Regions from separate parts of the Kitasatospora sp. NPDC058063 genome, predicted to be linked through region 2. Evidence: riboswitches for the same ligand, from Rfam matches in the RefSeq annotation. Region 2 holds a riboswitch; each other region holds the start of a gene.
The links. A riboswitch is a leader RNA that binds a small molecule or an ion and turns the genes downstream of it on or off. The one in region 2 is predicted to bind thiamine pyrophosphate.
Positions count from the first base shown of each region.

Region 1 (4,669 bases), on a different contig from region 2:
CGGACGTCCAGGTCCATGGTCTCGCCGGGGCCGAGCCGCGGGTAGCGGCTGCCGGGCGCGCGGGTGTCCAGGATGCGGGTCGGGGCGATCGCGGTGTAGCCGGCCGGGGTGTAGTCGACGGTGACGGGCTGCTCGTTGGTCCTGGTGGAGCCGAACTCGTCGGTGACGGTCAGTCGTACGGTGTAGGTGCCTGGCTTGGCGTACACGTGGCGCTCGGTGGAGCTTTTCTCCCACGGAGTGGACGTGCCGTCGCCGAAGTTGTAGGTGTAACCGGTGATCCGCGGTGGACCGTAGGTGAGCACCTCCACTTTCACCGCCAGGGGGTCGGAGTCCTTCTCAGGGGTCACTGAGAGCAGGGTGTTGAGGGTGCCCGTGACCTCGTACGCGCCGCGGTCGCGGAACCCACCGTCCGGGCCGGTGTTGGCAACGTCCTCATAGTCGAATGCGCCGTGACTGAGCAGATCGACGGTCGGAACGCCGGGCACCTGGGGACCGGCGGAGTCGATGACGCTGCCGAGGTGCCAGCCGCTGATGGCGGCCCTGGGGACCGACAGCGGCCAGTAGTCCTCGTCGAACTGCACGTTACTGTTCGTCTCGTGCCGGCCCTGGCCGGTCGCGGCTCGCAAATCCTCGGCGAGCCGATAGTCCGCGTCGGCCCAACTGTAGGTGGGGTAGAACTCGACAGCGGGGGACGACACGGTGTTGTAGTCGAGGGTGGTCCCTTCGACCGAGCCGGCGGACACCCGGACGGTTCCGCGGTCCACGACGTTGTTGGTGATCGTCGCGTGGTCCGAGGAACCCGCCAGGTCGATGGCGGCCAGGGCGCTCCAGCGCGTGGTGTTGTTGGTGACGACCGTGCCCGGCGCGTCGGTCAACGAGACGGACGACCCCCCGAACGTGGAGGCGAAGTCGTTGCCGGCGATCACCGTCCCGGCGATACCGGGGCCGACCTTCACACCACCGGTGGTGCCGCGAACGAACGAGCGCTCGATGCGCACGTGGTCGCTGGCGCCGGTGACGGCGACGGCCGGACGGACGATCTTGTCGTCCCGCTGCTCGATCCAGTTGCCGGAGAGCTCGACCCGGCTGACGCCGTCGAGCTCGAAGTGTGTGACGTCGAAGCCGGAGAACACGACGTCGTGCTGGCCGGATATCGTCACCGGCTGCCGCAGCGGTCCGGCGATGACCGGGAAGGTCGACGTCCTGCCCGGAAGGGACGGCAGCTTGCCGATGCGGCCGGTGCCGCGGAAGGTGATCGGCTTGCCGGGCTCGCCGGAGCGCCGGACGGTCACGTCCTCGGGGTAGGTGCCGGGCGCGACCTCCACGGTCTGGCCCGGCAGTACCCGGTCGGCGGCGGCCTGGACGGTGCAGAGCGGCTGGGCCTGGGTGCCCGGGCCGCTGTCCTTGCAGAGACCGCCCTGGACGTAGAGGACGGCGGCCGGCTCGGCCGCGGCCGCGGGCAGTGGCAGGCCCACCACCGCGGAGACCACGGCGGCGCTCAGGCCGGCCGCGTGACGGATGCGCACGGTGCATTTCCCCCAAAAGTTGTCAAAGCCGTGAAACCCCTGAGCGGGCGCCGATCCGGTTGGGCCGTGCACGCCCTGATGGAGTGTCTGCGGAGTATCGGTGAGCATTATGGGGGCGGGGTGGGACAGGTCCGGCCGCGGGGCCCGGTCGGTGCGGCCGACCGGGCGGGGTGGGGCGCTCTGGACCTGCGGCGATCGGCTCGCTACGGTGTTGGGCGTCGTGTGCAGGCAACACCGCCTGCGACGCGGGAGCTCGGAGCACCGGGCTGAGAGGACGCTGACCGGGACGTCGACGGACGGACCGACGGCTGCGTCGACCGCAGGAACCTGACCGGGTAATGCCGGCGTAGGGAGTAGAGGTCAGATGACCACGTTCGAAGCACAGCCGCAGTCTGCCCAGGGCGCCCCCAGCAGCGAGCGCACCGGCTACCCGACCCCGGCCTGGCGCAAGGCCTACCGCGAGGGGTCGCGCCCCGACCTGCGCGTTCCGTACCGCGAGGTGCGGCTCAGCAACGGCGGGTCCGTCCCGCTGTACGACACCTCCGGCCCGTACACCGACCCGTCCTTCGAGCCCGATGTGCGGCGCGGCCTGCCCGCCCTGCGGGACGCCTGGATCCGCCAGCGCGGCGACGTCGAGGAGTACGACGGCCGCGAGCCGCGCCCCGAGGACGACGGGATCAAGCACACCTCGCCGCGCGGCGGGAACCTGCGCAACCTGGACGCCGTCTTCCCCGGTCGGCCGCGTCGCCCGCTGCGTGGCCGCGATGGCGCCGCCGTCACCCAACTCGCCTACGCCAAGCGGGGCGTGGTGACGCCGGAGATGGAGTTCGTGGCGCTGCGCGAGGGCCTGGCGCCGGAGTACGTGCGTGCCGAGGTGGCCCGCGGCCGGGCCGTCATCCCGGTCAACGTGAACCACCCGGAGGTGGAGCCGGCCGTCATCGGCACCAACTTCCTGGTGAAGATCAACGCCAACATTGGCAACTCCGCCGTGACCTCCTCGATCGAGGAGGAGGTGGAGAAGATGACCTGGGCCACCCGCTGGGGCGCGGACACCGTCATGGACCTCTCCACCGGCCGCAACATCCACACCACCCGCGAGTGGATCCTGCGCAACTCCCCGGTGCCGATCGGCACCGTGCCGCTCTACCAGGCCCTGGAGAAGGTGGACGGCAGGGCCGAGGAGCTGAGCTGGGAGGTCTACCGGGACACGATCGTCGAGCAGTGCGAGCAGGGCGTCGACTACATGACCGTCCACGCCGGCGTGCTGCTGCGCTACGTCCCGCTCACCGCGCGCCGCAAGACCGGCATCGTCTCGCGCGGCGGCTCGATCATGGCGGCCTGGTGTCTGGCCCACCACCAGGAGAACTTCCTCTACACCAACTTCGAGGAGCTCTGCGAGATCCTCGCGAGCTACGACGTCACCTTCTCGCTCGGCGACGGTCTGCGCCCGGGCTCGATCGCGGACGCCAACGACGAGGCGCAGTTCGCCGAGCTGAAGACCCTCGGCGAGCTCGGCCGGATCGCCCGTGAGCACGACGTCCAGGTGATGATCGAGGGCCCGGGCCACGTCCCGATGAACAAGATCAAGGAGAACATGGATCTCCAGAAGGAGATCTGCGACGAGGCGCCGTTCTACACCCTCGGCCCGCTGACCACGGACGTCGCCCCCGGCTACGACCACATCACCTCGGGCATCGGCGCGGCGATGATCGCCTGGTGGGGCACCGCGATGCTCTGCTACGTGACGCCCAAGGAGCACCTGGGCCTGCCCAACCGGGACGACGTCAAGACCGGTGTGATCACCTACAAGATCGCCGCCCACGCCGCCGACCTGGCCAAGGGCCACCCCGGTGCCCAGGCCTGGGACGACGCCCTCTCCGACGCCCGCTTCGAGTTCCGCTGGGAGGACCAGTTCAACCTGGCCCTCGACCCGGAGACCGCCCGCGCCTTCCACGACGAGACCCTCCCCGCCGAGCCCGCCAAGACCGCGCACTTCTGCTCGATGTGCGGCCCGAAGTTCTGCTCGATGAAGATCTCCCAGAAGATCCGCGACGAGCACGGCGACGGTTCCACCGCCGTGGACACCGAGTTCGACGCCGAGGCCCTGGCGGGCATGGCCGAGAAGTCCGCCGAGTTCGCGGCCCAGGGCAACAAGGTCTACCTGCCCCTGGTCGACTGACCCGGGACACCTGAGCGCCGCCCCGATCACCTCGGGGCGGCGCTTCGCCGTCCTCGCCGTCCTCGCCGTCCTCGGCTACTTCTCGGCGTCGCCGAAGACCATGCGGTGTCCGCGCGCGGTGTCCATGTACTCACGGACGCGGTGGATCAGCCCGTCACGGAGTTCGAAGACCAGGCAGTAGTCATTGGCGTAGTGATTGCCGTTGGCGAGCGTCGCGGTCATGGTCTCCTCCACGATCACGCGCTCGCCGTCGGCGTGGAAACCGTGGAAGGTGACGTCGACGTCCCTGGCGAACAGGCGGGGGAAGTCCTCGGCGAGGAAGCGCGTGATCACCTCCCTGCCGACCATGTGACTGGGACAGCCCAGCGCGGTGGCCGTCGCGTTTCCCGGAGGTGCCAGCCACTCTGCGTCCTCGGTGAAGACCGCGGAGATCTGATCGGCGTCGTGGCCGGCGAACGCCTTCCAGGCGGCCCGGACGATGTCGTGGCTGCTCATCGAGCCGAGGTCGGGACGGACGCCGGTCCGGGCGCGGCCGATGAAGCGGCCTCCAGCGTGCGGCGGATCACCGCCGAACCGTGCTCGACGGACTCGGCGATCGGTGCGGCCAGGGCGTCGGGCAGGACATCGGTGTGCCACACGAATCTCGTCCGGCCGCCGGCCTCCGGAAGCGCCTGCATGGACGCGTGGTGGTGGGACGGATGGAGGCTGCCGCCGACGACCGTGTAGGCGACCCGCATCGCCTCGTGGTCGAGGTCGACGAGCCGTTCGAACACGATCGTGCCATCGGCGAAGGTGACGGTGCGCGTGTCCGAGCTCAACCGGGTGTCGGTGACGAACCCGGGCGCCAGCCGCTCGTGCACCGCGCCGTAGTCGCTGAGCACCGACCACACCGCCTCGGGGCGGGCGTCGATGACGATTTCCTTGTGGATCGAGGCCATGGGTGATCGACTCCTCGTCAGGCCGA
Region 1 covers NZ_JBHVSD010000001.1:178,996-183,664, reverse strand. Annotated here, with positions in the region: gene ACFVUY_RS00920 (PKD domain-containing protein) at 1-1,526, opposite strand, end outside; TPP riboswitch at 1,762-1,896, shown strand; gene thiC (phosphomethylpyrimidine synthase ThiC) at 1,891-3,705, shown strand; gene ACFVUY_RS00910 (nuclear transport factor 2 family protein) at 3,781-4,200, opposite strand; gene ACFVUY_RS00905 (SRPBCC family protein) at 4,197-4,643, opposite strand; gene ACFVUY_RS00900 (VOC family protein) at 4,661-4,669, opposite strand, start outside.
Region 1: it holds a riboswitch for thiamine pyrophosphate, as region 2 does, so the genes downstream of both, thiC (phosphomethylpyrimidine synthase ThiC) here and thiO (glycine oxidase ThiO) in region 2, are expected to answer to the same signal.

Region 2 (4,669 bases):
GACGGCCAGCAGCTTGCCGTGCCGGCGGCAGGCGTCGGCGAAGACCTCCAGGGCCTCCAGCTCCTGCTTGGCCTCCAGGCCCTTGTCCCGCAGCTGGACGATGTCCACCCCGCCCGCCAGCGCCGCGTCCAGGAACTCGGCGAGGTCGCCCTGCTCCCGGCGGGCGTCGGTGCACAGGTAGAGCCGGGCGTCGGCCAGCCGGGTACGCAGCGTGTCCGCCGCCATCAGATCAGCATCGCCTGGGCGCGGCGCTTCACCTCGGTGCCGCGGTTCTCCCGCAGCGCCTGGATCGGGCTGCCGGGCAGCGACGGGTCCTCGGTGAAGAGCCACTCCAGGATCTCCACGTCGTTGTACCCGCAGTCCCGCAGGACGGTCAGGGTGCCGGACAGGTGCTTGACCAGGCCCGGGCCGTCGATGAACGCCGCCGGGACCTGCAGCGACTTGTTCGGCCCGCGCCGGACGGCGATCAGGCCGCCGTTCTTGACCAGGTCACGTACCTCGGTGACCCGGACCCCCCACTGCTCCGAGATGTCGGGCAGGTACATCCAGTCGGTGACCAGGGCTTCAATCTTGCTTTCGATCTCACTCACGCCACCAGACTGCCACCTCCGCGGCCCACCGCGCACCAGGCACTACCCCGCGACGGCCGACTTCAGCGGCACCGCCGGGTCGCCCGCGCGGGCCGGATCCAGGGCCGTACCGCGCTCGATCAGCCTCCGCCCCTGGGTGAGGTCGCGCGGCCGGTCCACGGCCAGCAGCGCGCTCGGCACGCCGTCGCGCAGCCAGATCACCGACCAGTCGCCGTCCCGCGGGGAGCCGCGCCACAGCAGCTCGTCGCCCTCGGCGTGCCGGCCGGCGTACTGGACCATCCGGCCGAACTGCTCGGACCAGAAGTACGGCACCGGGTCGTAGGCCGGCACGTCCGCGCCCAGGACGGCGGCGGCCACCGCCTCGCCGGACTGCAGGGCGTGGTCCCAGTGCTGGACGGCCAGCCGGGCACCGGCCCGGGCCGAGGGGTAGCTGACGCAGTCGCCGGCCGCGAACACGCCGGGCACCGAGGTGCGCAGCCGCCCGTCCACCACGACGGCGCCGGCCGCGTCCAGCTCGACCCCGGAGCCGGCCAGCCAGCCGGTCGCGGGGCGGGCCCCGATGCCGACCACCACCTCGTCGGCGGGCAGGTGCGAGCCGTCCGCCAGCAGCACCGCGCCGGGCTCGACGGCGGCCACGCCGACCCCGCAGCGCAGGTCGACCCCGGCCCCGGCGTACCAGGCGGCCATCGCCGAGCCGACCTCCGTCGGCAGCGCGCCGGGCAGCGGCGCCGGGCCGGCCTCGACCACGGTCACCTCGCAGCCCGCCGCGCGGGCCGCGGTGGACACCTCGGCGCCGATCCAGCCCGCGCCGACCAGCACCAGCCGCAGCCCGGGGCGCAGCAGCGCGCGCAGCGCCAGGGCGTCGTCCAGGGTGTGCAGCAGGTGCGCGCGCTCGGCGCCGGGCAGGGCCCGCGGGACGGCGCCGGTGGCGATCACCAGCGAGCCGTACGGGAGGTCGCCGCCGTCGGTGTGCAGCACGCCGGGGGTCAGGCCGGTGGCCCGGCGGCCGGTGAGCAGCTCGATGCCGAGCTGCCCGTAGTCGATGTCCAGGGCGGTGGAGTCGGCCTTGCCGAGCAGCACGTCCTTGGAGAGCGGCGGCCGGTCGTACGGCGCGTGCGGCTCCTCGCCGACCAGCACGATCGGCCCCTGCCGGCCGCCCTGCCGCAGCTTGAGGGCGCACTGCGCCCCGGCCAGCCCGGCTCCGACGACGACCACCCGATCCGTTCCGCTCAGCTCTGCCACGCCCGTCACTGTACTCAGCGCGACGCGGCGGCCTGCGGGCCGTCCGCCCGCTGTACGGGCCTTCGGCCGGGCCGACCCCCGGCGTTAAGGTGGGGGCACCACACGGGAGCCCGGCGCACCGGGCTGAGAGGCGGGCTGGCACGGCCTGCGACCGTCCGAACCTGATCCGGGTCATACCGGCGAAGGGAGAAGAGCAGCTTTGTCACGCTTGCCATCAGGCGCCCACGCCGACGTGCTGGTGATCGGCGGGGGCGTCATCGGCCTCGCCGTCGCCTGGCGCGCCGCGCAGCGCGGGCTGCGGAACGTGATCGTGGTCGACCCCTCCCCCGGCGGCGGGGCCGCCGGGGTCGCGGCCGGGATGCTCGCCCCGGTCACCGAGCTGCAGTACGGCGAGGAGCCGCTGCTCCGCCTCGGGATGGCCTCGAACGAGCGGTACGCGGCCTTCGCCGCCGAGCTCTCCGAGGCGAGCGGCGGCCGGGACACCGGCTACCGCCGCTGCGGCACCGTCGCCGTGGCGCTGGACTCCGACGACCGCGAGGAACTGCGCGAGCTGCACGCCTTCCACCAGCGGCTCGGTCTGGACTCGACCTGGCTGACCGGCCGGGAGGCCCGCAGGCTGGAGCCGATGCTCGCCCCCGGCGTGCGCGGCGGCCTGCACGTCGCGGACGACCACCAGGTGGACCCCCGGCGCCTGCTCACCGCCCTGGCCGCCGCCTGCGAGAACGCGAACGTCCTGCTGCACCGCGCCGAGGCCGTCGAGCTGCTGGTCGAGGACGGCCGCGCGACCGGTGCCCGGCTCTCGACCGGGGAACGGGTGGGCGCCGGGCAGGTCGTCCTCGCCGCAGGGCCGCACAGCCACCGGCTGCCCGGCCTGCCCGACGGTGTGCTGCCCGCGATCCGCCCGGTGAAGGGGCAGGTGCTGCGGCTGCACGTCCCGGACGCCTACCGCCCGTTCCTGTCCCGCAACGTCCGCGCCGTGGTCCGCGGCCGGCACCTGTACCTGGTGCCCCGGGAGAACGGCGAGCTGGTGGTCGGCGCGACCACCGAGGAGCAGGGCTACGACACCACCGTCACCGCCGGCGGGGTGTACGAACTCCTGCGCGACGCCCACGAGTTGGTCCCGGGAATCACCGAACTCCCGCTGCTGGAGACCTCCGCCGGGCTGCGCCCCGGATCGCCGGACAACGCCCCGCTGCTCGGCCCGACGTCACTGCCCGGACTGGTCGCCGCCACCGGCCACTACCGCAACGGCGTGCTGCTCACCCCGGTGACCGCCGACCTGGTCTCCGAGTACCTGGCCACCGGTGAAGTCCCCGAAACGGCAAGGCCGTTCACACCCCTGCGCTTCTCCCCCGAACCCCCCGCTGCGAAGGCCTCCGCATGACCGAGATCGCCCCGAACGAGATCACCCCGAACGAGATCGCCCTGACCGTCAACGGCGAGCCCCGCCGGGTGTCCGCCACGACCACCCTCGCCGAGGTGGTGGCCGCCGTCAGCGCCGCCAACACCGGTGTCGCCGCCGCGCTCAACGAGGCCGTGGTGCCCCGCGGTTCGTGGCCCGGGACGGCGCTGGCCGGCGGCGACCGGATCGAGATCCTCACCGCCGTGCAGGGAGGCTGAACCATGGCCGACGACCTTCTGACCATCGCCGGGACGGCCTTCTCCTCCCGGCTGATCATGGGCACCGGGGGCGCCCCCAGCCTGGAGGTCCTGGAGCGCGCGCTGCTCGCCTCCGGCACCGAGCTGACCACCGTCGCCATGCGCCGGGTCGACGCCTCCACCCAGGGCTCCGTGCTCGACGTGCTGACCCGCAACGGCATCCGGGTGCTGCCCAACACGGCCGGCTGCTTCACCGCCGGCGAGGCCGTGCTGACCGCCCGGCTGGCCCGCGAGGCGCTCGGCACCGACTGGGTCAAGCTGGAGGTGATCGCCGACGAACGCACCCTGCTGCCCGACCCGATCGAGCTGCTGGACGCCGCCGAGACGCTGGTCGACGACGGCTTCACCGTCCTGCCGTACACCAACGACGACCCGGTGCTGGCCCGCAAGCTGGAGGACGTCGGCTGCGCGGCCATCATGCCGCTGGGCTCGCCGATCGGTTCGGGCCTGGGCATCCGCAACCCGCACAATTTCCAGCTGATCGTGGAGGGTGCGGGCGTCCCGGTGATCCTGGACGCGGGCGCCGGCACCGCCTCCGACGTGGCGCTGGCGATGGAACTGGGCTGCGCCGCGGTGATGCTCGCCTCCGCGGTGACCAGGGCTCAGGACCCGGTGCTGATGGCCGAGGCGATGCGGCACGCCGCCGAGGCGGGCCGGCTCGCCCACCGGGCCGGCCGGATCCCGCGCCGCTTCCACGCCGAGGCCTCCTCCGCGATGGCCGGCCGGGCCGACCTGGACACCCGCGAGCACCCCGCGTTCTGAACCGTCGCGCATGTCACAAGCCGGTCCCGGAGGCGGTGTCCTCCGGGACCGGCCGTCCCGGGCGGCTCTAGACTCTCCGAGTGGACATGGCACTGCACGACCCCTTGATCGGCGCCCTGCTCGACAACCGGTACCGGGTCGAGCAGCGCGTCGCGACCGGCGGGATGTCCACCGTCTACAAGGGCACCGACACCCGTCTGGACCGCGTGGTCGCACTCAAGGTGATGCACCCTTCGCTGGCCGGCGACGAGGGTTTCACCGCCCGCTTCATCCGCGAGGCCAAGGCCGTCGCCAAGCTCACCCACCCCAACGTGGTCACCGTCTTCGACCAGGGCGCGGACGGCGGTCACGTCTTCCTCGCCATGGAGTACGTGCCCGGCCGCACCCTGCGCGACCTGCTGCGCGACCGCGGCGCG
Region 2 covers NZ_JBHVSD010000006.1:34,329-38,997, forward strand. Annotated here, with positions in the region: gene thiE (thiamine phosphate synthase) at 1-225, opposite strand, end outside; gene ACFVUY_RS11860 (Rv2175c family DNA-binding protein) at 225-590, opposite strand; gene ACFVUY_RS11865 (NAD(P)/FAD-dependent oxidoreductase) at 633-1,841, opposite strand; TPP riboswitch at 1,925-2,037, shown strand; gene thiO (glycine oxidase ThiO) at 2,041-3,216, shown strand; gene thiS (sulfur carrier protein ThiS) at 3,213-3,452, shown strand; gene ACFVUY_RS11880 (thiazole synthase) at 3,456-4,253, shown strand; gene pknB (Stk1 family PASTA domain-containing Ser/Thr kinase) at 4,340-4,669, shown strand, end outside.

Region 3 (4,669 bases), on a different contig from region 2:
GCGCGCACCTGCTGCAGGGTGAAGCCGAGCTCCTTGAGCGCGATCACCCGGTTGAGCCGGGCCAGTTGGGACGCCTCGTAGGAGCGGTACCCGCTGACCGGGTCCACCCGGGCGGGCCGCAGCAGCCCGATCGCGTCGTAGTGGCGCAGCATCCGTACCGACACCCGGCCGTGGCTGGCGAAGTCTCCGATGTTCAACATGGTGCGACCACTCCATCCCCTGCCACCGTGTCAGGGTCAACCCGGCCGCCCGCATCCGTTCCACGACGGTTCCGCGGCCTGCGCCCGCGACCGCCCGGGAAACACCGAGGGCGGGTGCCGAGCGAACTCGGCACCCGCCCTGAGCAGGTGGTTCTCCTACCGGCGGAGAGCGTGGGATTCGAACCCACGGTACGGGGTCACCGCACGACAGTTTTCAAGACTGTTCCCTTAGGCCGCTCGGGCAGCTCTCCAGGCGGAGGTCAGCCTAACGGGTCCGGCGGGGTTCGGCGCACACGTTTCGGTGCGGGCGGGGGTCACGGCTGGTCGCCCTCGCGCTGACCGAGGGTGACCTTGGTGTTGAGGGTCTGGCCGTTGCGGGTGTACTCGACGTCGACGGTCTCGCCGGGCTTGTGCGTCCAGATCCGGCTGACCAGGGCCGGGCCGTTGTCGATCGGCACGCCGCCGAGCTTGGTGATGACGTCGCCCGGCTTGAGGCCGGCCTTGTCGGCCGCACCGCCGGGGGTGACGGCCGGCTGGCCCTGGATGTCCTTGGTCTGGATCTGCGCGCCGTCGCCCTTGTAGTCGTCGTTGCGCAGCACGTCGAGCTTGGCGTAGACCGGCTTGCCGGTCTTGATCAGGGTGTCCGCGACCCACTTGGCCTGGTTGATCGGGATGGCGAAGCCCAGGCCGATGCTGCCGGCCCGGCCGTTGGCGGAGGCGTTGGACTGGATCGCCGAGTTGATGCCGACCACCGCGCCGCCGGAGTCGAGCAGCGGGCCGCCGGAGTTGCCGGGGTTGATCGAGGCGTCGGTCTGCAGGGCGTTCATGTACGAGGCCTGCGAGCCGGTGTCGTCGCCGGAGGCCACCGGGCGGTCCTTGGCGCTGATGATGCCGCTGGTGACGGTGGACTCCAGGCCGTACGGCGCACCGATCGCGACGGTGGCGTCACCGACGTTGACCTTGTCGGAGTCGGCCAGCGGCAGCGGGGTCAGCTTGCTCTTCGGCGGGTTGTCGATCTTGACCACGGCGACGTCGTAGCCCTCGGCGTGGCCCAGCACGGAGGCGCTGTAGGAGCTGCCGTCGGCGAACTTGACGGTCAGTTTGCCGCCGTTGAGGGTCGGCGCGACCACGTGGTTGTTGGTGAGGATGTGGCCCTCGGTGTCGAAGACGAAGCCGGTGCCGGTGCCCGACTCGCCGTTGCCCTGCGCCTTGATGGTGACGACGCTGGGCAGCGCCTTCTGCGCGATGGCGGCGATCGAGCCGGGGGCGGGCTCGTTCTTCTGGGTGTCGCTGGCCTGCACGGTGGTGCTGCGGTGGTCGTTCGCGGAGCTGTCGCGGTCGGCGTTGTCGGTGGCGGTCACGCCGAGCACGCCGCCGGCCACACCGGCGACCAGCGCGACGGCCGCGATCAGGGCGACCAGGCCGCCGCGCTTCTTGCGCGGGCCGCCGGGGCCGGCCGGACCGCCGGGGTAGTCCGCCGGGTAGCCGAGCGGGCCCGCCGGGCCGCCGGGGTAGCCCGCGCCGCCGGAGGTGGAGTCGTGGGTGGGGCCCCAGCCGCCGAGCGGCTGACCGGCCCCGAAGGGGTGGTGGCCGTGCGCGGCGGGGGCGGCGGGCGCGACCGGAGCGGCGCCGTAGCCCTCGTGCGCGGCGGGGGCGGCGGGCACGGCCGGAGCGGCGCCGTAGCCCTCGTGCGGGCCGGCCGCCGGGACGCCGTGGGTCGGGGTGGCGTACGGGTTGTCGGCCGTCGGCGGCAGCGCCGGGGCGGGCGCGGCGGCCGGGGCCACCGGAGCCTGCGGGGCGGGCGGCAGGACCGGCGGCGGCGCGTCGATGTAGCCGGTGACCGGGTCGACGGCCGGCTGCTCGGCGGCGGGCGCCGCAGGGGCCGCGGGGGCCTCCGGTGCGGGCACCTTGGTGAAGGCGACGGTGGGCTTGTGCCCGCCCTCGGCCGGGACACCCTCGGCCGCGACGGCGTCGACGGGCGGCGCCGCCTCGACGGGGGCGGCCTCGACGGCGCCCGACTCCGGCTCGGGCACCCGCCGGAAGGCCATGGTCGGCTGGTGCCCACCCTGAGCGGGGCCTTCGGAAGCGGACTCGGCCGCCCCCGGCCCGGCGGGCTGCTCCCCCTGCGGCCCGGTGGGCCCAACCTCGCGCTCGGTGCTCACGGACGACCTCCATAGCTGGCAGAACCAAGGACCATAGTTTTTCGCACTGTCGATTCGATTGCCGTAAGGACCCCTCTGAAGAACTCATAAGAATCCTTAGCCGACGCAGACGCCGACACCCGACACCGGCACCGACGCCAGCACCGACGGCCGAGGCTCCCCTCCCCCGCCGGGCGTCCCGCGATGCGGACCGCGCACCCTCGGCCTTGGGCGATCGCCCCCGTGCCGGTTAGCCTGTCGCTCCAAACTGACACGCGGGAGCTTGGACCCACCAGGCTGAGAGTGCGCATGTCGACCGTACGCCACACGAGTGACGGACGGTCGAGGGGGCGCTGACCGCCGGAACCTGTCCGGGTAATGCCGGCGTAGGGAGTATCGGCCATGCCGCCTGCTTCGCCATCCTCTTCTTCGGGCGCGAACGTTCCCGCCCCCGGCGCGGACGCCTCCGCCGCGGGCGCGACCGCCGTCCTGGAGCGCCCCGAGCACGTCGAAGCGCCCCTGGTGCTGGACACCGAGCCGCCGCGCACGCTCCGCTTCCGGGACCACTTCGCGCTCTGGATGAACCTGGGCGTCAGCCTGATCGGCTTCTCCACCGCCGCTACCGTGCTCGGCGCCCCCGGCAGCGAGCTGTCGCTGGCCGCCGCGGTGACCGCGATCACGGTCGGTACGGCGGTCGGCACCGCGATGCTCGGCGTGGCCTCGCTGATCGGCGCCCGCACCGGCGCCCCCGCGATGGCGAACCTGCGCGGGCTGTTCGGCACCCGGCTGTCGTACCTGCCGACGGTGCTGAACATCGTGCAGTGCATCGGCTGGGGCGTGTTCGAGCTGCTGACCATCTCGGCGGGCGCGCAGACCGTCGCGCACACCACCGGCTACCGCTGGCTGTTCGTCCTGCTCGCGGGCGCGCTGACCACGGCGCTGACCATCTGGCCGCTGGGCTCGATCGCGGTGCTGCGCCGCTTCGTGGCCGGGGCGGTCGCGGTGGCGATGGTGTACTTCACCGTCCAGCTGGGCCGCCAGGGCGTGCCGGACCCGGGGGCGGGCAACTGGCACGGCTTCCTGGGCGCCACCGACGCGATGATCGCGGTGTCGGTCTCCTTCGTCCCGCTGGCCGCCGACTACACCCGGCACTCGCGCACCCCGCGCTCGGCGTTCTGGGGCAGCTTCTCCGGCTACACGATCGCCCAGGTCTGGTGCTACGTGCTCGGCCTGATGGCGCTGCTGCAGTCGGACGGCGATCCGAACCGGATCTTCGACTCCTTCCTCGGGGTCTGGGCCGGCTGGCTGTTCCTGCTGGTGCTGGTGCTGCGCGAGACGGACCAGTCCTTCGCCAACGTGTACTCGACGGCGATGTCGGTGCAGAACCTGCTGCCGAAGGTGGACCGCCGGGTGCTCTCCGGCGCGATCGGCGTGCTGATCACCGTGCTGGCGCTGCGGATCGACGAGTTCACCGACACCTACTACGGCTTCCTCGGTCTGATCGGCTCGGTGTTCGTGCCGCTGCTGGCGGTGCTCGTGGTGGACTACTTCCTCGGCGCCGGGCGGCGCGGCTGGGACCTCTCCGCCGACGCGCCGTCCCGCTGGCCGATGCTGCTGCCGTGGGCCCTGGGCTTCGCGGTCTACCAGTTCATCGCACCGACCAAGGTGGCCGGCTGGTGGACGGACTTCTGGACCTCGGCCCAGGAGTCGCTGCACTTCACCCCGCAGGAGTGGACCTCCGCCTCGCTGTTCGCCTTCCTGGTGCCCGCCCTGGTCACCTGGGCGCTCACCCCGCTCTCCCGCCGCGCCGACCGGCACTGAGCGCCCCCGCCCCGCGCCGGGCGAAGCGGGGGCGGCCCGGCCCCGCGGGCCCGGCCGGGACGGCCCCGCGGGAAGGAAGACGGCCCCACAGGTTGGGGCCGTCTTTGTCCGCGCTTCACCTGTGCCGCCTATCGTTGGGCCTGTGACCAGCCCAGACCTGTCCTCGCCGGCGGCGCGCACCGTGCCGTCCGTCCAGGTGATCGCCCACCGCGGTTCCTCCCACGCCCTGCCCGAGCACACCCTCGCGGCCTACCGGCGCGCGCTCGACGAGGGCGCCGACGCGCTGGAGTGCGATGTCCGGGTCACCGCCGACGGCGCGCTGGTCTGCGTGCACGACCGCCGGATCGGCCGGGTCTCCAACGGCCGGGGCACCGTCTCGGCGATGACCCTCGCCGAGCTGGAGGCCTACGACTTCGGCGCCTGGAAGACCGGCCGCCCCAGCGTCGACCCGGAGCTGCGCGGCGTGCTGCGGCTGGAGCGGCTGCTGGAGCTGGTGGTGGAGTGCGG
Region 3 covers NZ_JBHVSD010000001.1:402,366-407,034, reverse strand. Annotated here, with positions in the region: gene ACFVUY_RS01905 (MerR family transcriptional regulator) at 1-200, opposite strand, end outside; tRNA gene ACFVUY_RS01900 (tRNA-Ser) at 364-451, opposite strand; gene ACFVUY_RS01895 (S1C family serine protease) at 515-2,362, opposite strand; TPP riboswitch at 2,607-2,751, shown strand; gene ACFVUY_RS01890 (purine-cytosine permease family protein) at 2,744-4,162, shown strand; gene ACFVUY_RS01885 (glycerophosphodiester phosphodiesterase) at 4,305-4,669, shown strand, end outside.
Region 3: it holds a riboswitch for thiamine pyrophosphate, as region 2 does, so the genes downstream of both, ACFVUY_RS01890 (purine-cytosine permease family protein) here and thiO (glycine oxidase ThiO) in region 2, are expected to answer to the same signal.